One region of the Nocardioides sp. NBC_00368 genome, then DNA from elsewhere that is predicted to be linked to it. Evidence: predicted binding sites of a transcription regulator. Region 1 holds the regulator's gene; the other holds the start of a gene.
What was found. The regulator LexA, encoded in region 1, represses DNA repair genes until DNA is damaged. The targets are predictions, from matches to a motif close to TCGAACANNTGTTCGA.
Positions count from the first base shown of each region.

Region 2: a site for LexA is predicted at 3,639-3,654, ahead of OG984_RS14780 (HNH endonuclease signature motif containing protein). Genes of this name have one in related genera too.

Region 1 covers NZ_CP107970.1:3,517,871-3,527,490, reverse strand. The annotation lists gene OG984_RS16785 (MXAN_6640 family putative metalloprotease) at 1-1,072, opposite strand, end outside; gene OG984_RS16780 (alkaline phosphatase D family protein) at 1,147-2,832, opposite strand; gene lexA (transcriptional repressor LexA) at 2,930-3,697, opposite strand; gene OG984_RS16770 (LysM peptidoglycan-binding domain-containing protein) at 3,878-4,255, shown strand; gene OG984_RS16765 (hypothetical protein) at 4,376-5,263, opposite strand; gene nrdR (transcriptional regulator NrdR) at 5,662-6,162, shown strand; gene OG984_RS16755 (vitamin B12-dependent ribonucleotide reductase) at 6,351-9,275, shown strand; gene OG984_RS16750 (EthD domain-containing protein) at 9,467-9,620, shown strand, end outside.
Region 2 covers NZ_CP107970.1:3,091,277-3,100,896, forward strand. The annotation lists gene OG984_RS14765 (hypothetical protein) at 130-795, shown strand; gene OG984_RS14770 (SRPBCC family protein) at 838-1,479, shown strand; gene OG984_RS14775 (ArsR/SmtB family transcription factor) at 1,484-1,819, shown strand; gene OG984_RS14780 (HNH endonuclease signature motif containing protein) at 2,281-3,558, opposite strand; gene OG984_RS14785 (VOC family protein) at 4,048-4,449, opposite strand; gene OG984_RS14790 (holo-ACP synthase) at 4,442-4,849, opposite strand; gene OG984_RS14795 (SGNH/GDSL hydrolase family protein) at 4,878-5,735, opposite strand; gene OG984_RS14800 (class I adenylate-forming enzyme family protein) at 5,744-7,315, opposite strand; gene OG984_RS14805 (hypothetical protein) at 7,480-8,133, shown strand; gene OG984_RS14810 (MFS transporter) at 8,140-9,432, shown strand; gene OG984_RS14815 (hypothetical protein) at 9,429-9,620, shown strand, end outside.

The DNA.
Region 1 (9,620 bases):
GCTTCAGCGTGGTGCCGCGCGCGGCGAGCATCTGTCGGATGGCGGCGGTGGAGTAGGTGGACGGGGCCCGGTTCCAGACACCGAGGACCACCTCCGGCAGGGAACCCCGCTCCTTGGCGAAGCGCTCGGAGAGGTAGCGGAAGAAGATCCAGTTGCCGTAGATGCCGAGGTTGGAGACGTTGGAGTTGTCCAGCGGCTTGCGCTGGTCCTCCAGCTGGCCGTAGGCCAGGTACTGGCGGTTGTCGTTGATGCTGTCGTAGACCTCGTCCTCGACCCAGGTCGCCGTGGACTCCATCATCCAGCGGTCCTCGCCGGCGTCGTAGGCGAACTGGACGGCGTGGAAGTACTCGTGGGCGGCGGTGACCCGGAGGTTCTCGGTGGGCGTGTTGGCCGTGCCGTACTCAGCGGTGGCGTAGTCGTTGTCCAGGACGCAGTAGGCGGTCGCGGCCGTCTTGGAGACCTTCGTCTCGGGCGCGCAGTAGCCGTAGTAGCCCTCGTCGTACAGGTTCTCCAGGTAGATGTCGACCTTGCCCGGGGTGACCGTCTTGTCGGCCGCAGGCTTGCGGTAGCCCGCCTGCACATAGACGTTGTGGACCTTCGTGACCACGTCACGGACCTGTGTCGCGTACGCCACCGAGGCGCTGTCGCCGCCCTTGCCCGGCGTGTAGTGGACGCAGACGACGTCGCTGCAGGTCTGGGTCGCGGTGCGCGGGCGGGCGAGCAGCTCGCGCGCGGCCTTCTGGTTGGAACCGTCCAGGGCGTCCTTGGCGTTCCACAGGTTCGTCAGCGCGATGGTCGCGTCGGGCCGGCCGGCGACGTGCCGACCCGGCACGACCTGGCGGGCGCCGCGGACCGACTGGTTGCGCTTGACCTTCTTGGCCTCGGCGAGAGCCTCCCGGGCCTCCTCCTCGGTCACCGGCTGCGCGGCGCTGGTGTCACCGCCGGTCCGCACCGAGCTCGCCGGGGTCGACCCGGTTGCGGGCATGGTGGCGGCGAAGGTGGCCACTACCATCCCTGCGATCAAGACGAAGGAGCGTTGTTTGCGGTTGATCCGGCGGGCAATGTTTCGCATGAGATACCAGACGTTCGGGAAGGCAGACCAGGGCAGTCTAAGGGCACAACGACTCGGCCACACCAGTGAAACGCCTAGACGGGCTCGGTGACGTGATGGAGCCGGTTGCTCCCGGTCGCGGTGGCGTACGACCTGGCCCAGGTGGCCGTGGTCCTGGCGTCCTTGCGTTCGACGATGACGTACCAGTCCATCTGGGCCCGGTTGCGGGTCACGTCGAGGACCGAGAAGCCGTGGTCGTCGAAGTTGAGGTAGCGGACGTGGCGGTTGGCGGTCCTGATGATGTTCTCGACCGTCACGCTCACCGTGCGGCGCGGAGCGCCGAGGATGTCCTTGAGGTTGTTCGAGGTCACCGAGGTGGCGACGAACTCGACGCCGGCGGTCCTGCCGAGCGGGTAGACGGCGGAGTCGTACGGCAGGTCGCAGGCCCACGCCGAGTGGATGTCGCCGGTGACGAAGACCGTGTCCGTGATCGCGTTGTTGCGGATGTGCTCGAAGAGCTCGGTGCGGTCCGCGGTGTAGCCGTCCCACTGGTCGACGTTGTAGGCGATGCCGTTGTCGGGGAGTAGCCCGGTGACGTCGTTGACCGGGCTGACCAGGCTCTTCGGGAGGGCCGCGAACGTGACCGGCGCGATCATGACGGGGTTGCCGACGATCTTCCACCGGGCGTCGGTGAGCAGCCCCTCCTTGAGCCATTCCAGCTGCTCGTCGCCGGTGATCGTACGGTCGGGGTCGTCGACGCCGGCCAGATCGGTTCGGGCGACCTGCTCGGAGCGGTAGGAGCGCAGGTCGAGCATGCTCAGCTCGAGCAGGGTGCCGAACCTCAGCCGCCGGTAGATGCGGTCGTGGAGGTGGCCACCGGTCTCGACGACGGCAGTGCCGTCGACACGTAGCGGCATCCACTCGTCGTAGGCCTGGTTGGCGTTGGTCTTGCGCTCGATCCAGTCGTACTCGCCGGGCTCGTTGTTCTCCGCACCCAGCAGCCAGGCGTCGTTGGCCGACTCGTGGTCGTCCCAGGTCACGATCCACGGCAGGTGTGCGTGGGCGTCGGCGAGGTCGGCGTCGCGCTTGTACTGCGCGTGCCGGATCCGGTAGTCGGCCAGGGTGTGCATCTCGTGGGCCGGCTCGTGCGGGCGGATGTCCTCGTTGGCCATGCCGTAGCCGTACTCACCGGGACCGTACTCGTAGAGGTAGTCGCCCAGATGGAGGATCGCGTGCAGGTCGTCACGCCCGGCGAGGTGGCGGTAGGCGGCGAACCAGCCGGCCTGCAGGTTGGAGCAGGAGACCACCCCGAAACGTACGTTGTCCGGGGTCGCGTCCGCGGCCGGAGCGGTGCGGGTGCGACCGACGCGGCTGGTCCGGCCGTTGTAGGTGAAGCGGTAGAAGTACCAGCTCTCGGGGGAGAGGCCGGTGACGTCGAGCTTCACGGTGTGGTCGCGCTCGGGTCCGGTCTGGTGGGAGCCCTTCGCGATGACCCGGCTGAAATCCGCGGTCGGCGAAACCTCCCAGCGGACCAGGATCTCCTCGCCCAGGCCGGACCCCGGAGTCGCCTCGGCGGTGGGCGTGATCCGGGTCCAGATGACCACACGATCCGGGAGTGGGTCGCCGGAGGCGACGCCGTGCTGGAAGTGGTTGAGTGTGGTTCCCGCCGCCTCGGCGGGCGCCGGCAGGGCCACGACCCCGGCTCCTGCGGCGGTGGCCAGCCCGGCGGCGATGAGGGTGCGGCGGTCGATCTGCGTCTGGGGCGTGCTGCTCTGGGTCACGCCGTATGGAACGACGCAGCCGCCGGCCCTGTCATGGGCCGGCGGCTGGATTTCACGCAGTGTTCCCGGACTGGTTCCGAGAGGTGTGGCGGAGGACTCAGAGGCTGCGCAGGACCGCCGTCACCTTGCCGAGGATCGTCGCGTGGGTGCCGTCGATCGGCTCGTACGCCGCGTTGTGCGGCAGCAGCCAGACCTTGCCGTCCTTGCGGGAGAGCGTCTTGACCGTCGCCTCGCCGTCGATCAGCGCGGCCACGATCTCGCCGTTCTCCGCGGTCGGCTGCTGGCGCACGACCACGAAGTCGCCGTCGCAGATCGCCGCGTCGACCATCGAGTCACCGGAGACCGAGAGCAGGAAGAGGTCGCCGTTGCCGACCAGCTGCTTGGGCAGCGGGAAGACGTCCTCGACGCTCTGCTGGCTCGAGGTCTCCTCGGCCAGGATCGGGCCACCGGCCGCGATCCGACCGACCAGGGGAACCATGGCGGCGTCGGGGTTGGGGTTGACGACGGCCTCGGCCGCGATCGCCGGCTCGGTCTCCTCGCCGGACATGGCCTTGCGGTGGGCCATCACCTCGGGGAGGAAGACCTCGAGGGCACGGGGTCGCTTCGGGTCCTTGCGGATCAGACCACGCTGCTCCAGCGCGCGCAGCTGGTGGGCGACGCTGCTGGTGCTGGTCAGCCCGACGGCGGCGCCGATCTCGCGCATGCTGGGCGGGTAGCCGCGCTGCTCGATGCTGTCGCGCAGGTGAGCGAGGATGCGCTGCTGACGCGGCGTGAGCCCGGTCGCGTCCGGCGGCCCGTCGGGCAGCTCGCGGACGCGGCTCTTCTTCGAACCGCCTGATCCGGTGCCTGTCTTCTGCGTGGTCATGTCATCACATTAGTCCCTCTGGCACCACGACATCAAACATCTGTTCGATCTCGTTCGAAGTGCGTGTCGGCGTTCGAAAATTCTTGGCGTCGCTACTTGCGTTGTTCGAACACGTGATCTACCTTCGAACATGTGCTCGATCGAACACGTGATCGAGAGACTTGTGAACTGGAGGCCGTGATGAGTGCAACCGTCTATGTGCTGCCCGTAGCCGAGCCGCCCCGGCCCGTGCGGGAGGTGCGTCGCTCGACGGTGCGGCTCACCCGTCGTGGGCGGATCGTCGTGTTCGCCTTCGCGCTCGTCGTGCTCTTCGCGATCGCGTTCGTCGGGGCGCGAGTGGCCTTCGCGGTGGACGGTGATGCCGACAAAAGCCCCGCCCCCGCCGCCCACACGATGGTCGTCGGTGATGGCGACACGCTCTGGGACATCTCCGCGGAAGCGGTCGCCGGGACCGACGCTTCGATTCGGGAGATGGAGCAGAGGATCAAAGAGCTCAACAGTCTCGAGTCCTCGATGCTCGTGTCCGGGCAGACCCTGATCGTTCCGACCGCGCCGTAGAGGCGCCGACAGATGTCCGGCTGCTCCTTCGACCCTGGCGGCCGGCAACCGGGGAAAAAGTGAGAGTGCTGCAGACGATGGGAAGCGTCTGCAGCACTCTCGCTGTCCTGGCGGTCGTCGTCAGTGACGCCCGCGGTAGGGGGTGTCCGGCTCGGGTGGCGGCCACTGCTTGTTGCGGGTGGTGTGACGCGGTGGCCACTCGTCGTCCGGCTGGGCGGCCGGCGGTTCCTGGGGCTGCCGCTGGGTGGGCATCGCCTGCGTCGCTGCGGGATCCTGGGTCAGCCGAGCCCTCGAGCCGGTCTGGCCGTAGCTGGTCGGAGCCTGGTAGGCGCCGGACTGATACTGGGACGAGCCGGCCTGCTGGGTGGGGTAGCTGTCCGTGCCGTAGCCCTGAGAGCCGTACGCCGGGGAGCTCGTCGGCGTGGAAGCCGGGGTCGGCGGGCTCGTGTAGTAGGGCGGGGTGCTCGGCGGTGTCGGCGTCGGGGGCTGGTAGCTCGGCGTGCCGTAGGCCGACCGGCTCCCGGTGGTGCCGAAGTCCGAGGAGCTGCTCGTATAGCCGTAGGGCGACTGGGAGCCGGTATCGGTGTAGGCCGAGCGGCTGCCGGTGTCACCGTAGGGAGACTGGCTCCCGGTGTCGGAGCTGTGTCGGCCGTAGGAGCCGGTGTCCTCGTAGCCGTAGGAGCCGGTGCCGTAGTAGTCCTGCTCCATGTAGGTCGTCTGGTCGCCGTAGGGCTGCTCCGGGTAGTCCTGCTCCTCGACGTAGGCGTTGGAGTGGCTTCCGGTGTAGTCGTCGGCGGGCGGTGGGGTGGGGGAGCCGGTGAGGGCCCGCCAGGCCTTCCCGGCGAAGGTGAAGGTCAGGAAGAGACAGGCGACTGCGACGACGGCAGCGATGGCGAGCTTCACCCAGGCGCCGAATTCGCCTCCTCGTGCGTCGGCCCCGAAACCGACGGCGACCCACACCAGCACTCCCCAGATGACGAGGAATGCCAGCGTCGCGATCGCAGGCAAGATGAACGGTGGCCGGGGACCGCTTCTGGGGCGCGTGCCTCTCCGCGACCCGACGCGATTTCCTCCGGAGATGTTTGTCACGGGGTCATTCTTACCCATCTGGGCCAGCGCGTCGCCGCTGAACCGGAATCTTTCGGTGTTTGACCGGCGACACGCCGGGCGCACGGGGAAACGCGACGCTCGCTTGCATCGGCTGAGGGGCGGGCGTACGGTTACCACTACATCTAGTAGTTACACCGCTGTAGTTATCCACATCTAGTTCACATGAACGGGTGGATGACCCACAGCGATGGGGGTGTTGTTCCACAGGGACTCACGCTCAATTCCACAGGTTCCACAGGCTCGGGCCGCCGCTGAGACGGCCTGGATCCACAAGGCTTCACGAGAGGGGCTCGACCGTGCACTGTCCGTTCTGCCGACACAGCGACACCAAGGTGCTCGACTCCCGCGTGGCCGAGGACGGCGGCCAGATCCGGCGCCGTCGGGTCTGCCAGGAATGTGGGAAGCGGTTCACGACCGTCGAGCAGATGCAGCTGATGGTGGCCAAGCGCTCCGGCGCGGCGGAGCCGTTCAGCCGCGACAAGGCGGTGCACGGCGTACGCAAGGCGTGCAAGGGCCGCCCGGTCACCGAGGACCAGCTCGCCTGCCTCGGCCAGGAGGTCGAGCAGGCGCTGCGGAGCCAGGGGTTGGCCGAGGTTCCCAGCCACGAGGTGGGGCTGGCGATCCTCGCGCCGCTGCGCGAGCTCGACGAGGTGGCCTACCTGCGCTTCGCGAGCGTCTACCGGGCCTTCGGGTCGGCCGACGACTTCGAGCGCGAGATCCAGATGCTGCGTACGGAACGGGAAGTCCAGGACTTCGAGGCAGAACATCCGGTCGAGGCCCCGGTGGGCAGCGACTAGATCCCACGGCCATTCGCAACGATGGCGCCACAGACCGGCCCGGGCAGGCCGTGGGGAAGCGACCTGTCCGGGCCATCCAGCACAACAACAGCACGACGCACGAAGCCCGAACGGGCGCTACAGGAGACTCCACCATCAGCACCGACCAGCAGTACGGCACAGCGATCGATGACAACAGGGGGAACGAAATGACAGACACGGCAGCAGAGGCACAGGCATCGTCGAAGGCGGGCGCCGGGCTGAAGATCGAGCGGATCTTCAGCACCGAGGGCGTCCACCCGTACGACGAGATCACCTGGGAGCGACGCGACGTCGTCCAGAAGAACTGGAAGACCGGGGAGACCGTCTTCGAGCAGACCGGAGTGGAGTTCCCCGACTTCTGGTCGATCAACGCCTCGACGATCGTCACGACCAAGTACTTCCGCGGTGCCATCGGCACCGACAAGCGTGAGCAGAGCCTGAAGCAGCTGATCGACCGGGTCGTGAACACCTACGTCGCCTCCGGCAAGGAGAACGGCTACTTCGCCTCCGAGGCCGACGCCGACCTCTTCGGTCGCGAGCTCACCTGGCTGCTGGTCAACCAGCACTTCGCGTTCAACTCGCCGGTCTGGTTCAACGTCGGCACCGAGTCCCCCCAGCAGGTCTCGGCCTGTTTCATCCTCTCGGTCGACGACTCGATGGACTCGATCCTGAACTGGTACAAGGAGGAGGGCCTGATCTTCAAGGGCGGCTCCGGTGCCGGTCTCAACCTCTCCCGAATCCGCTCCTCCAAGGAGCTGCTGAAGTCCTCCGGCGGCACCGCCTCCGGTCCGGTCTCCTTCATGCGCGGCGCCGACGCGTCCGCGGGCACCATCAAGTCCGGCGGCGCCACCCGTCGTGCGGCGAAGATGGTCGTCCTCGACGTCGACCACCCCGACATCGAGGAGTTCGTCGAGACCAAGGCGCGCGAGGAGGACAAGATCCGCGCCCTGCGCGACGCCGGCTTCGACATGGACCTGGGTGGCAAGGACATCTCGTCCGTGCAGTACCAGAACGCCAACAACTCGGTGCGCGTCTCCGACGAGTTCATGCGCGCGGTCGAGGAGGGCAAGAAGTTCGGTCTCCGGGCGCGTACGACCGGTGAGGTCATCGAGGAGATCGACGCCCGCGAGCTGTTCCGCAAGATCTCGGTCGCCGCGTGGGAGTGTGCCGACCCGGGTCTGCAGTACGACGACACCATCAACGACTGGCACACCAACCCGGAGACGGGCCGGATCACCGGCTCCAACCCGTGCTCGGAGTACATGTCGCTCGACAACTCCTCGTGCAACCTGGCGTCGCTCAACCTGCTGAAGTTCCTCAAGGACGACGACACCTTCGACGCCGTGCGCTTCCAGCAGGCCTGTGAGGTCGTCTTCACCGCGATGGACATCTCCATCTGCTTCGCCGACTTCCCGACCGAGGCGATCGGCGAGACCACCCGCGACTACCGCCAGCTCGGCATCGGCTACGCCAACCTCGGCGCCCTGCTGATGGCGATGGGTCTGGGGTACGACTCCGAGGGCGGCCGCACCATGGCCGCCGCCATCACCTCGCTGATGACCGGTGCCGGCTACAAGCGCTCGGCCGAGCTGGCCGGCGTCGTCGGTCCGTACGCCGGCTACGCCCGCAACGCCGAGGCCCACCAGCGGGTCATGCGCAAGCACCAGGCCGCCAACGACGCGGTCCGCTCGATCAACCCGGTCGACCGCAACATCATCGACGCGGCGACGAAGGTGTGGAACGACGTCGTCGAGATCGGCAAGGTCAACGGCTTCCGCAACGCCCAGGCCTCGCTGCTCGCGCCGACCGGCACCATCGGCTTCATGATGGACTGCGACACCACCGGCATCGAGCCCGACTTCTCGCTGGTCAAGTTCAAGAAGCTCGTCGGTGGCGGCTCGATGCAGATCGTCAACCAGGTGATCCCGCGGGCCCTCACCAAGCTGGGCTACCAGGCCGAGCAGATCGAGGCGATCGTCGCCTACATCGCCGAGCACGGCCACGTCGTCGACGCCCCCGGCCTGCGCCAGGAGCACTACGAGGTCTTCGACACCGCGATGGGCAAGCGCGCGCTGCAGCCGATGGGCCACGTACGCATGATGGCGGCGACCCAGCCGTTCCTCTCCGGCGCGATCTCCAAGACCGTCAACCTGCCCGAGTCCGCGACCGTCGAGGACATCGAGCAGGTCTACATGGAGTCGTGGAAGCTGGGCCTGAAGGCCACCGCGATCTACCGCGACAACTGCAAGGTCGGCCAGCCGCTGGCCGACGGCAAGTCGGAGAACGCCAAGAAGGACCAGGGTCTCTCCACCGCTGCTGCTCCGGCTCCCGAGGCCGAGGTCGAGCCCGAGGTCGTCGAGAAGATCATCGAGAAGATCGTCTACGCCCCGACCCGCAAGCGCCTGCCGAAGTCCCGCGTCTCGCGCACCACCTCCTTCACGGTCGGTGGCGCCGAGGGCTACATGACCTCCGGTGCGCACGCCGACGGCGAGCTCGGAGAGGTCTTCCTCAAGCTCGGCAAGCAGGGCTCGACCCTGGCCGGTGTCATGGACGCCTTCTCCATCGCGGTGTCCGTCGGCCTCCAGTACGGCGTTCCGCTGGAGACGTACGTCTCCAAGTTCACCAACCTGAAGTTCGAGCCCGCCGGTCTGACCGACGACCCGGACGTACGCATGGCGCAGTCGCTCATGGACTACGTCTTCCGCCGCCTGGCGCTGGACTACATGTCCTTCGAGGACCGCTCGGCTCTCGGCATCTACTCCGCCGACGAGCGTCAGCGCTACCTCGAGACCGGCTCCTACGAGCAGCTCGGCAACGGCACCACCGCCGCCGAGCTCGTCCAGAAGCCGGCTCCGGAGCGCAAGGTCGAGGCGAAGACCGAGGTCGTCGAGGCCGACGTCGAGGAGGAGGCTCCCGCCGAGGCGCCTGCAGCGGAGGCGCCCAAGGCCGCCCACACCACCGCCGAGCTGCTCGAGTCGATCAGCGGTATGGCCATCGACAGCCCGCTCTGCTTCACCTGCGGCACCAAGATGCGCCCCGCCGGGTCCTGCTACGTCTGCGAGGGCTGCGGCTCGACCTCTGGTTGCAGCTGAAACCCTCCGCTATTGCATCTGATGCATCAATAGCCGGGCGCTGAGTCAGCGCCAGTACCTCCTGCAGAGAGGGGTCATCGACTTCGGCCGGTGGCCCCTCTTGCGTTGCGCGGGAGCGGAGAGGCGACTGGACGCCTGGACCAGAAGTTGCAGACTCGCCGCCATGGCCGGCCACACAGAGAAGGATTCCGATGATCACATCCATCGCACTGCTGACGGCCCGCCCTGGGATGAGCCGTGACCAGTTCATCGACTATTACGAGCACCACCACGTACCGCTCATCCTGAGCGTCGCGCCGGCTCCGGCAGCATATTCACGCAGTTATCTCCCCACTCTTGACGAGC
Region 2 (9,620 bases), 430 kb from region 1:
CATGTCTGACACCACACCAGAGCCCGGCGAGATCGCACCGACCCGGTCCAGGCCCCGTTCAACACCACCGTCAAGGCGTCCGCCGGCACCCATGATCACGACGCCTGCGCCGATCTGCACATCCCGGGCGTGAACTGGAGGACGCAGGAGAAGTGGCTGCGGGCCAACGGCTACGCGTGCTGGTACCGGTTCCCGCCGAAGTTCGGCCATCACATCCACGGATTCACGCTGCCGCCGCAGTCCGGGGTGGTCCGGACCGACGACTTCCGTGACCTCGGGGTCACCGTCGGCAAGTTCGTCGACGGCGGCCCGGCGCTCTTCGGCTTCCTGGCCACCAGCTCGCAGATCACCGACTACTACAACCACGCGTTCGGTCTCAGCGGCCAGCACGGCGTCGGCTCGGACGAGACCTGGCACCCCGCCGACGTCAAGGCCACGATCTTCGACTACGCGGCGTACGCGAGGTCGAGGGCCAAGCCGGCCTGGAAGCCGAAGGAGACCAAGTCCAACCTGGCGATCATCCAGAAGCAGTTCCAGATCGCCGCAGGACTGCGCAAGGGCAAGCGGATCCGCACCCATGGCGTGGGCTGGATCCAGAACGCGCTCAACGTCAAGGCCGGAGCGAACCTCGTGGTCAACGGCATCGTGGACGACGCCACCCTCGCCGCCTGGAAGAAGTTCGAGCTCAAGACGGGCGGCACCGGTGCGAAGTCGACCCCGGATCCCCGCAGCCTCAAGAAGCTCCAGATCGCCTTCCGGTTCGTCGGACCCGAGGCCCACCTGCCCGTCGGCTGAGCGGGTTGAATATCAAGATTCATTGATATAACGTCGGCAGGCATGAGCACACCACCTTTCATTCCTGCCGACCATCTCGGCGCGGTCGACCGCGCGCTGACCACGACGACCCGCGGCGGCGAGGAGCTGCGCGTGCTCGTCGTCGAGCGCAGCTACGACGCCGACCCCGACGAGGTCTGGGACGCGCTGACCACCAAGGAGCGCATCCCGCGCTGGCTGATGCCCGTCACCGGCGACTTCGAGGTCGGCGGCCGCTACCAGCTCGAGGGGAACGCCGGCGGCGAGATCCTCGCCTGCGACCGCCCGAAGCTGCTGTCGATCACCTGGGACTACGGCGACATGAAGTCGTGGGTCGACGCGACCCTCACCGCCTCCGGAGGCCGTACGCTGCTCCGGCTCGAGCACTCCGCCCCCGTCCCGCCCGAGCAGTGGAAGGAGTTCGGCCCGAGCGCGGTCGGCATCGGCTGGGAGCAGATGCTGCTCGGCCTCGCCCTCCACCTCTCCGCCCCCGACGCCGAGAAGATGGACCCGATGTCCCCCGAGGCGCTGCCCGCGATGATCGAGCACACCCAGGGCTCCGCCGCAGCCTGGGTCGAGGCCGACATCGCCTTCGGCACCTCCCCCGACCAGGCCCGCGCCGCCGGCGAACGCTGCGTAGCCGCCTACACCGCATTCCCGGAGTAGCCGCTTGCACGCCTTCGACGTCCTCGGCGACCCCGTACGCCGCCGCATCCTCGAGCTCCTCGCCGCCGGCGACCTCACCTCCGGCGAGGTCGTCGAGACCATCTCCGCCGAGTTCGGCATCCGCCAGCCCGCGGTCTCCATGCAGCTCAAGGTCCTGCGCGAGCACGGCTTCGCCAACGTACGTCCCGACGGCACCCGCCGCATCTACTCCCTCGACACCGGCCCCCTGGCCGAGGTCGACGCCTGGCTCACCCCGTTCCGCCGCTTCTGGACCCAGCACCTCGACGCTCTCGACACCGAGATCCGGCGTGGGCGTCGGGAGGGTTCCACGGACGGCTGAAGCCCCTGAACCTGATACCCGCCGAGTCGGCGCAACTGTCCCGCTACCCAACGCCGAGTCGGCGCAACTGCCCCGCCACCCAACGCCGAGTCGGCGCATCTGTCCCGCTACCCAACGCCGAGTCGGCGCATCTGTCCCGAAATAGAGCGTGGAAACGGCGCCAGGGTCCAGCGACGACGTCGCCAGAACCGCAGCAAGGACTCCGACCCGGTGCGTGAGACAGTCACGCCGACTCGCGCGCGCCAGACGGGACAGTCACGCCGACTCGCGCGCGCCAGACGGGACAGTCACGCCGACTCGCGCGCGCCAGACGGGACAGTCACGCCGACTCGCGCGCGCCAGACGGGACAGTCACGCCGACTCACGCGCGCCAGACGGGACAGTCACGCCGACTCACGCGCGCCAGACGGGACAGTTGCGCCGACTCGGCGGGGGGTGCGGTCCGTGCTCGTCCTGCTGGTTCAGGGGCGACGGGTGAAGCGGATGGTGCCGCCGTCCGGCAACCGCTCATGAACATAGGCAAGGTTGTGCGCCAGTCGGTGGTGGTGTGGGCACAGGAGGGCGCCGTCCTTGAGATTCGTCTTGCCGCCGGTTGCCCAGGGGTCGAGGTGGTGGGCGTCGCACCATTCGGGTGGCATGTCGCAGCCTTCGGCCTGGCAGCACTTGTGCCGTAACCGGAGGGCTTTGCGTTGGATCGGCTGGAAGAGCCTGCTGGCCCGGCCCGCGTCGAGGACCTCGCCATCTCCGCCGAGGACCCAGGGGATGATGGTGGCGTTGCACGCCATCCGCCGGGCCTCCGCGGCGCTGATGGTGGTGCCGTTGGTCTCGTCGTAGCCCAGGGTCGCGACCCCGAGGTCTTTGCGGAGCTCCTCCAGGGAGATCACCACGTTGATGGTGGTGGCGTCGCCACCGTGCCTGGGCAAGCTGGCGGGGTCGACGGTCTCCAGCAGCCGGGCGAAGCCTTGGCCCATCAACCGTCCCCACGGCGGCAACGGGGCACCCTTGTCCAGGAGCTGTTGCTTGCGGGGTTGGGCGTAGGCCTCGACCAGTCGCTTGAACCGCATCCCGACCGAGGTCGGGAGGACACCGTCGAACCCGACGGTCCCGTCGTGGTTGTCCCAGATCCGGAGCGCGGTCTTCTGCTGGGCGCGTTCTTCATCGGCCAGCAGTGCTTTGGCTTCGGCGTCCTCGAACCGGGCCGGATCGATCTCGGCCAGGATGCGCTTCCCCACGATGCGGAGCTCGTTGGCGGTCAGCCGGGTGGCGTAGTCGACCAGCAGCTTCTCGGCCAAGACCAGGTCCTCGCGGCTCGCGACCGGGTCGGTCTCGATCTTGTCGAGTGCCTGAGTGATCACCCGGGCCTTGTCCGGGGACACGACACCCTCGGCGAGACCTGCGGCGACGCGCTCGTACTTGCCGACGCTGGCGGCAAGTTTGATCTGGGCGCGGGCAACAGCCTTGTCGACGAGCAGCTCGGTCCGCAGCCACCCCGAGGCGTCCTTCGCACCGGTCTCCTCAGCGATATCGCCGGCGGTAGCGAGCACCCGCAGCTTCAACGCGGCCTGCTGGGCCTGGAGCTTCTCGAGTCGTTCGAGCAGGTCCTTCTTCTGCTCGGTCCGCCAATAGACGGGATCGCTGGACAGCAGGTCGTGGAAGGAGGATTCGATGGCGCTCAAGGCAGCGTCGATCGCATCGCCAGGGTTGGCATCCCAGTGGTCGATCTCGCGCCCGAGACTCATCACGATCCTCCTTCAGAGGTGTGCTGCGATGGGTCTGATTCTACCTTCTACAGGCCGATCGATCCACCTATTCTCCCAGGTCAAAGGCCTTTTCGCGGTCAGCAAACATCGTCGTTCTTGTGGATGGTAAGTGGCCCGAAGGGCCACCATCCCACCCCAAAGCAGTCCGATCCCGTACAAGAATCTCGCTGCGCCGCACCCGGGCCGCCGCCCCGATAGCCAGCCAAATCTTTTCTCGATCTGGTCCGGAGTCCAGGACCGCGAAGCGGCCGGCGAAGCCGGCGGGCCGAAGGCCCGTCCTTGACGCCGGACCAGATCGAGAACACCCTCAGGAAAGGGTCGGCGGCCCAGATCCGCCACGAAGAAACGGTTACGCACAGGGTGGTCTCGACAAGCTCGACCACCGGGCGTCGCTGGTCCCCGACACGTGGTCTCGACAAGCTCGACCACCGGAGCATGGTCTCGACAAGCTCGACCACCGGACCACGATCAGTCGATCCGCCCCCGACGCCGATCGGTGGTGATGAGCTCCACGTTGATCCCAGCAGCCCGCACGAACGCGATGAGCTCGTCGTCGAACATCTCCCCAGGCTGCGGCGGACTGAGCGTACGAGCCCCAGCAGCCCCGAGCTCGACGAGCGTGACCTCGAGATCAGGTGCCATGAAGGCCAGATGATGGAGGCCGTACGAGTGCGGCCCAGGAGTCACCGGTGTGATGAGCTTGATGGGCAGAGAGTCGGGCTTCTCCAGGAAGACCCCGCGGACCCCGTGACGGGTGTTCACGACGGGGTCGGTGACGCGCCGGTAGCCGAAGAGCCGCTCGAAGGCCTCGGCGGTGCGGTGCAGGTCGCGGACCTGGATGCCGATGTGGTCGAGTCGAAGGTCAGGCATTGTCACCTCGCATCGGGTCGCCTTCGGCGACGGCGGTGGCGATGGCCATCCGGGGCCCGGGGACGGTGGCGACCCGCACCACGGTGACACCGGCCAGGGTCGCGAGCTCGGCGGCAGGGCCTTCGAGGCTGACCGAGAGCGACCCAGGAGCATCCTCCAGCACCGTGATCCCGCGCCACGGCAGCGGCCCGGACCACTCGCCGGGACCGAGCGCCCTCCAGACGGCCTCCTTGGCTGCGTACCTCATCGCGAAGGCCGTGGCGGGGGTCGTCGCGGCCATGCACTGGGCGATCTCGGCGTCGGTGAACCACCGCACCGCGAACCCGGAGCCGCGCATCGCCAGGAGCCGCGCGAAGCGCCGGATGTCGGCGACGTCGATCCCGACCCCCTGCAGGCTCATCGCATACTCATCGCCCGACGTCTGCACTTCAGGCGACCGGACTGTGGGTCGCCACCACCCTGAGCAGCTCCGCGGCGACGGCCTCCGAGCCGGCCTCGTTGAGGTGACCACGGTCGAAGGTCAGGTTCTCGTTGAGCACGTAGTAGGTGGTGCCGTCCTGGCTGCGCTCCCCGGTGCCCTCCGCCTCGGCAGCGGCGATGTCGACGAGACGGCCGGTGGCGGCGTACTTCTCCCGGATCATCGCGTTGTAGCGCTCCCGGGCGATGTTGTCGGCCGGCCCCATCTGGTCGTCTCGACCCAGGGCCGCCTTGACCTTGGACTTCCAGTTGCGGTCGGCGGTGAGCGGCGCGGTCGTGTAGAGGAAACGTACGTCCGGATGCGCTGCCTCCACCGCGGCCATCGTGGACACGTAGGCGTCGAAGACGGCCTGCACATCGGTGGCTGCGGTGATGTCGACGTAGCAGAGCTTCATCAGCGCCACATCGATGTCCTTCGCGGCCGGGCTGTCCATCACCTCCTCGAAGGCGGCGAACTTGCTCGCCGGGTCCTCGTTGACCCCGATGTAGGCATGCCGCAGCATCGCGCCCTCACCCTCGGCGTCCACGGTCCCGCCGGTGACATCGGCGATGACGGGCGCTGAGACCGAGGCGTCGGAGTAGACCTTCGAGACCCCGTCGATGATGTTCATCCCCACCGAGTTGTGCCCGAAGAGCACCTTGGTCTGGCCCACGGCCCGCAGCTCGGACTCGGAAGGCCCTGTGATCGCGACCTGGTCGTTCATCCCTGGACTCCTCAGCAACCATGCGCCGGCCAGGGCGACCCCGACGACCAGCACTCCCGCCCACACTCCGGCCAGCAGCTTCACCGACCTGGACACGTTCCTCACCGACATCCTCACCCCACCTTGACCCCTTCGAAACCCGCATCGTCCGCATCATCGACGTCGTCGTCCTGCCCCTCGGCCGGTTCCTGTGCCAGCCGCAGGCACATCGCGCGTACGTCGCGCTTGATGACCTTTCCGTTCGCGTTCATCGGCAGCGCATCGACGAAGCGGACCACCTCGGGGACCATGTGCTTCGAGAGCCGCTCCCGACAGTGCGCGATCACGTCGGCGCCCCGCAGGCCCGACCCGCGCCGACGCACCACCACCAGCTCGACCCGCTCGCCGGCGGCCTCGTCCGGGATCCCGACCGCGGCGGCAGCCACCACGTCCGGCAGGTAGAGCGCCGCAGCCTCGACGTCCTGGCTCGCGATCCGGTGCCCCCACGACTTGATGAAGTCCTCGACCCGGTCGACCACGTAGATGTAGCCGTCCTCGTCGACCTTCGCCAGATCTCCCGTACGCAGCATCCCGCCGGGCATCTTCCGGGCCGTCGCCTCGGGGTCGTCGAGGTAGCCGGGCGAGATGTTCGCGCCGCTGGCCCAGATCTCGCCGACTGCGCCCGGTTCGACGTGCACCCCGTCGCTGTCGAGCACCCGCAGGTCCACGCCCGGGATTCCCCGGCCGATCGACCCCGGCCGGCAGAAGAGCTCCTCGGGCGGAAGGTAGGAGAGCCGGGCGGTGGCCTCGGTCGCCCCGTACATGACGAAGACCTTCGCCTGCGGCTGGGCGCGCGCCATCTGCTCGACCAGGGCGGGGGCCAGCCGGCCACCGGCCTGCTGGATCGTCCTCAGCGTGGGGACCGCCGTGGAGCCGAACGTGCTGTTGCGCAGCAGCATCCCGAACGTCGAGGGCACCCCGGCGAAGCCCGTGCAGCGCGCGGACGCCATCCGGTCCACCACCGCCTGCGGGAAGACGAACGTCGGCTGGATGACCATCGCGGCGCCGGCGCGTAGATGGGTGTGCAGGAGCGAGAGCCCGAAGACGTAGGTGAACGGCAGCACCACCAGCATCCGGTCGGCCGAGGTGATGTCGAGGTAGCCGAGGATCGAGGTCGTGTTCGCCTGGATGTTGCGGTGGGTGAGCCGCACCGCGCGCGGGTCGCCGGTGGTGCCGGAGGTGAACATGTAGAGCGCGTCCTGGTCCGGGTCGACGTCGACCGCCTCGGGCAGCTCGACCGGCGCCGATCGCTGCTTCGGGACGAGCCGCTCCTTCCGCTCCACGACGACCGGGAGGCTCCTGGGCAGGCTCAGCCGCAGCGCCTCGGCCTGGGAGCGCCCCACCAGCAGCGCATCCGCACCGACCCATCGCACCCGGGCCACCACCTCCTCGGCCGGCAGCGTGACGGCCAGCGGCACCACGACCAGACCCATCCGGAGCGCCGCGAGATAGGCCGAGACCCAGAACAGCCCGTTGGGCGCCATGATCCCGACCGGCGTACCCGGGGTCAGACCGAGCGTGGAGAGACGCTCGGTCAGCACGGACACGCTGGATCGCAGTTCTTCGAAGGTGTACTCGCGACCCGCTTCGGCGAGCGCGATCGAATCCTCGGGCGCTAGCTCGAGAAGAAAGTCGGCGGTGTTCAACGTGGCCCGTCCCCCGGGATGCTACGGCCGGGACAGTTCCCGGCTACGGCAACGTCGCACGGCTCCACTCCACGGACGGTGGCCGGTCCGGCAGGCTGCCTGAAATTTGGTACGCGGCACACGCATCGGTCTCGACGCGGCTCCCCAGCGCGTCGACTGGTCTCGTGAACCTCAAGCGTCTCGCTCTTCTCGTGCTGCTCGGCGTGCTCGTCGGCGTCACGATCTTCTGGGTGCCCGGACGTTTCGCCGACTCCTCGTCCGGCAAGGACGGGGCTCAGGCGGGCGCGTCGGCGTCCCAGTCGGGCTCACCGGGTGCCGACGCGAGCTCCGGATCGGGGTCCGGGCAGAAGTCGAAGTCGGATCCCGAGCCCGCGACCGAGGCGCTGCCGGAGGCGGCCTCGAGCCCCACCGAGTCCGGCCTTCCCGGACTGACCGAGAAGCCGCGTACGAAGTCGGCGGCGCTGATCTCGGAGCCGCTGCCCGAGCAGGCGGTGCGCAAGGGCGCGCTCGTCGCCGGCTACCCGACCGCTCTCGCGCCGCCGGCGCGGACCACCGTCGACGTCTCCAGCGTCACGCCCACCAAGGGTGTGCTCCAGGTGGCGCTGACCGCGAGCTGCCGGCGGCCCTGCGACGTACTGCGCCACTTCCGGACCCGCCTCGCGCAGCACGGGTTCAAGGAGGTCACCACGGCCTCGGTCGAGAACGCCCCTGCCGTGTCGCTGCAGCGCGGCGACGAGACGGTGAGCGTCACGGTCACCCGAACCGGCCGTCGAGCCGTCGACTTCAGCCTCTACTCCGTCCTTCGCACGAAGACCTGAGCGCCGGTGTACCTCTCTCTCAGCGACCGTCCCACCACGAGTGCCGGGCCGCAGCGCACCGGCGGGCGGGTCTCCCGGACGGTCATCACCCTCGGCATCGTCAGCATGCTGACCGACATCTCCTCGGAGTCGGTCTCGGCGATCCTGCCGCTCTACCTGACCGCGGTGGTGGGGCTCTCGCCGGTGGCGTACGGGCTCATCGACGGGCTCTACCAGGGTGTCTCCTCGCTGGTGCGGATCGCGGCCGGATGGGCCGCCGACCGCACCGACCGGCCACAACCGGTGGCGCTGGCGGGCTACGCGATGAGCGCGGTCGCGCGGCTCGGGCTGATCTTCGCCGGTGGCTTCGGGACGATCTCCGCAGCGATCTCGCTGGACCGCGTCGGCAAGGGCGTACGCACCGCTCCGCGCGACGCGATGATCGCCGCCACCAGCGACCCGGCGCGCCTCGGCCGCAGCTTCGGCGTCCACCGGGCGCTGGACACGATCGGGGCCACGCTCGGGCCGCTGCTGGCGTTCGTGATCCTGTGGCGGATCGCCGACGGCTACGACACGGTCCTGGTCGTCTCGCTCGGCTTCGCGGTGCTCGGGGTGGCCACGATGGCCTTCTTCGTCCCGTTCCGCACCGGGGCCGTCCGCCGAGATGTCCGCCGGGCCGGGCCGCGCCGCACGCCACGCGCCAAGATGCGTTGGCGTGCCGCGCTCACCCCCGGCCTCACCCGGGTGACGGCCGTGTCCGGTGTCCTCGCGCTCCTGACCGTCGGCGACGGCTTCGTCTACCTGGCGCTGCTCGAGACCGGTGGCTTCGCGGCCCAGTGGTTCCCGGTCCTCTACGTCGGCACCAACCTCGCCTACCTCGCCCTGGCCGTCCCGATGGGCCGGCTCGCGGACCGCGTCGGGCGGGTCAAGGTCCTCGTGCTCGGCCACCTCCCGCTCGCGGCCGCCTACCTGTGCGCCGCCAGCGGCTCCGGCGCGCTCTGGACGACCTGCGCCGCCGTGCTCCTCCTCGGCGTCTTCTACGCCGCGACCGACGGCACCCTGGCCGCAGTGGCCGGACGGCTGGTCCCCGAGACCGTACGCGCCACCGGCATCGCCACCGCCCAGACCGCCGTCGCTCTCGCCCGGCTGGTCGCGGCGACCGGCTTCGGCCTGCTCTGGTACGCCGTCGGCCCCCGGGTCGCGATGCTCGCCGTCTGCGTGGTGCTGGTCGCCGCGATCCCTGCCGGGCTCGCCGTGCTGCGCCGGTTCCTGGGGTCGGAGCGAAGCGGCGCCGAGATCGCCACCGAGGTGCACCCATGACGCGGCGCACCGCGGCCTTCGGCGCGGTCGTCGTCCTCGTCACGGCCGGCATGACCGCGTACGCCCTCTCGGCGATCGCCGAGAACGACCGCCGGACGTCCCAGGCGACCGACGCGACGACCACCTCCCTTGCGCAAGTCGAGGAGGGGCCCAGGATCCTCTTCCAGCACACCGGACGCGATGCCGAC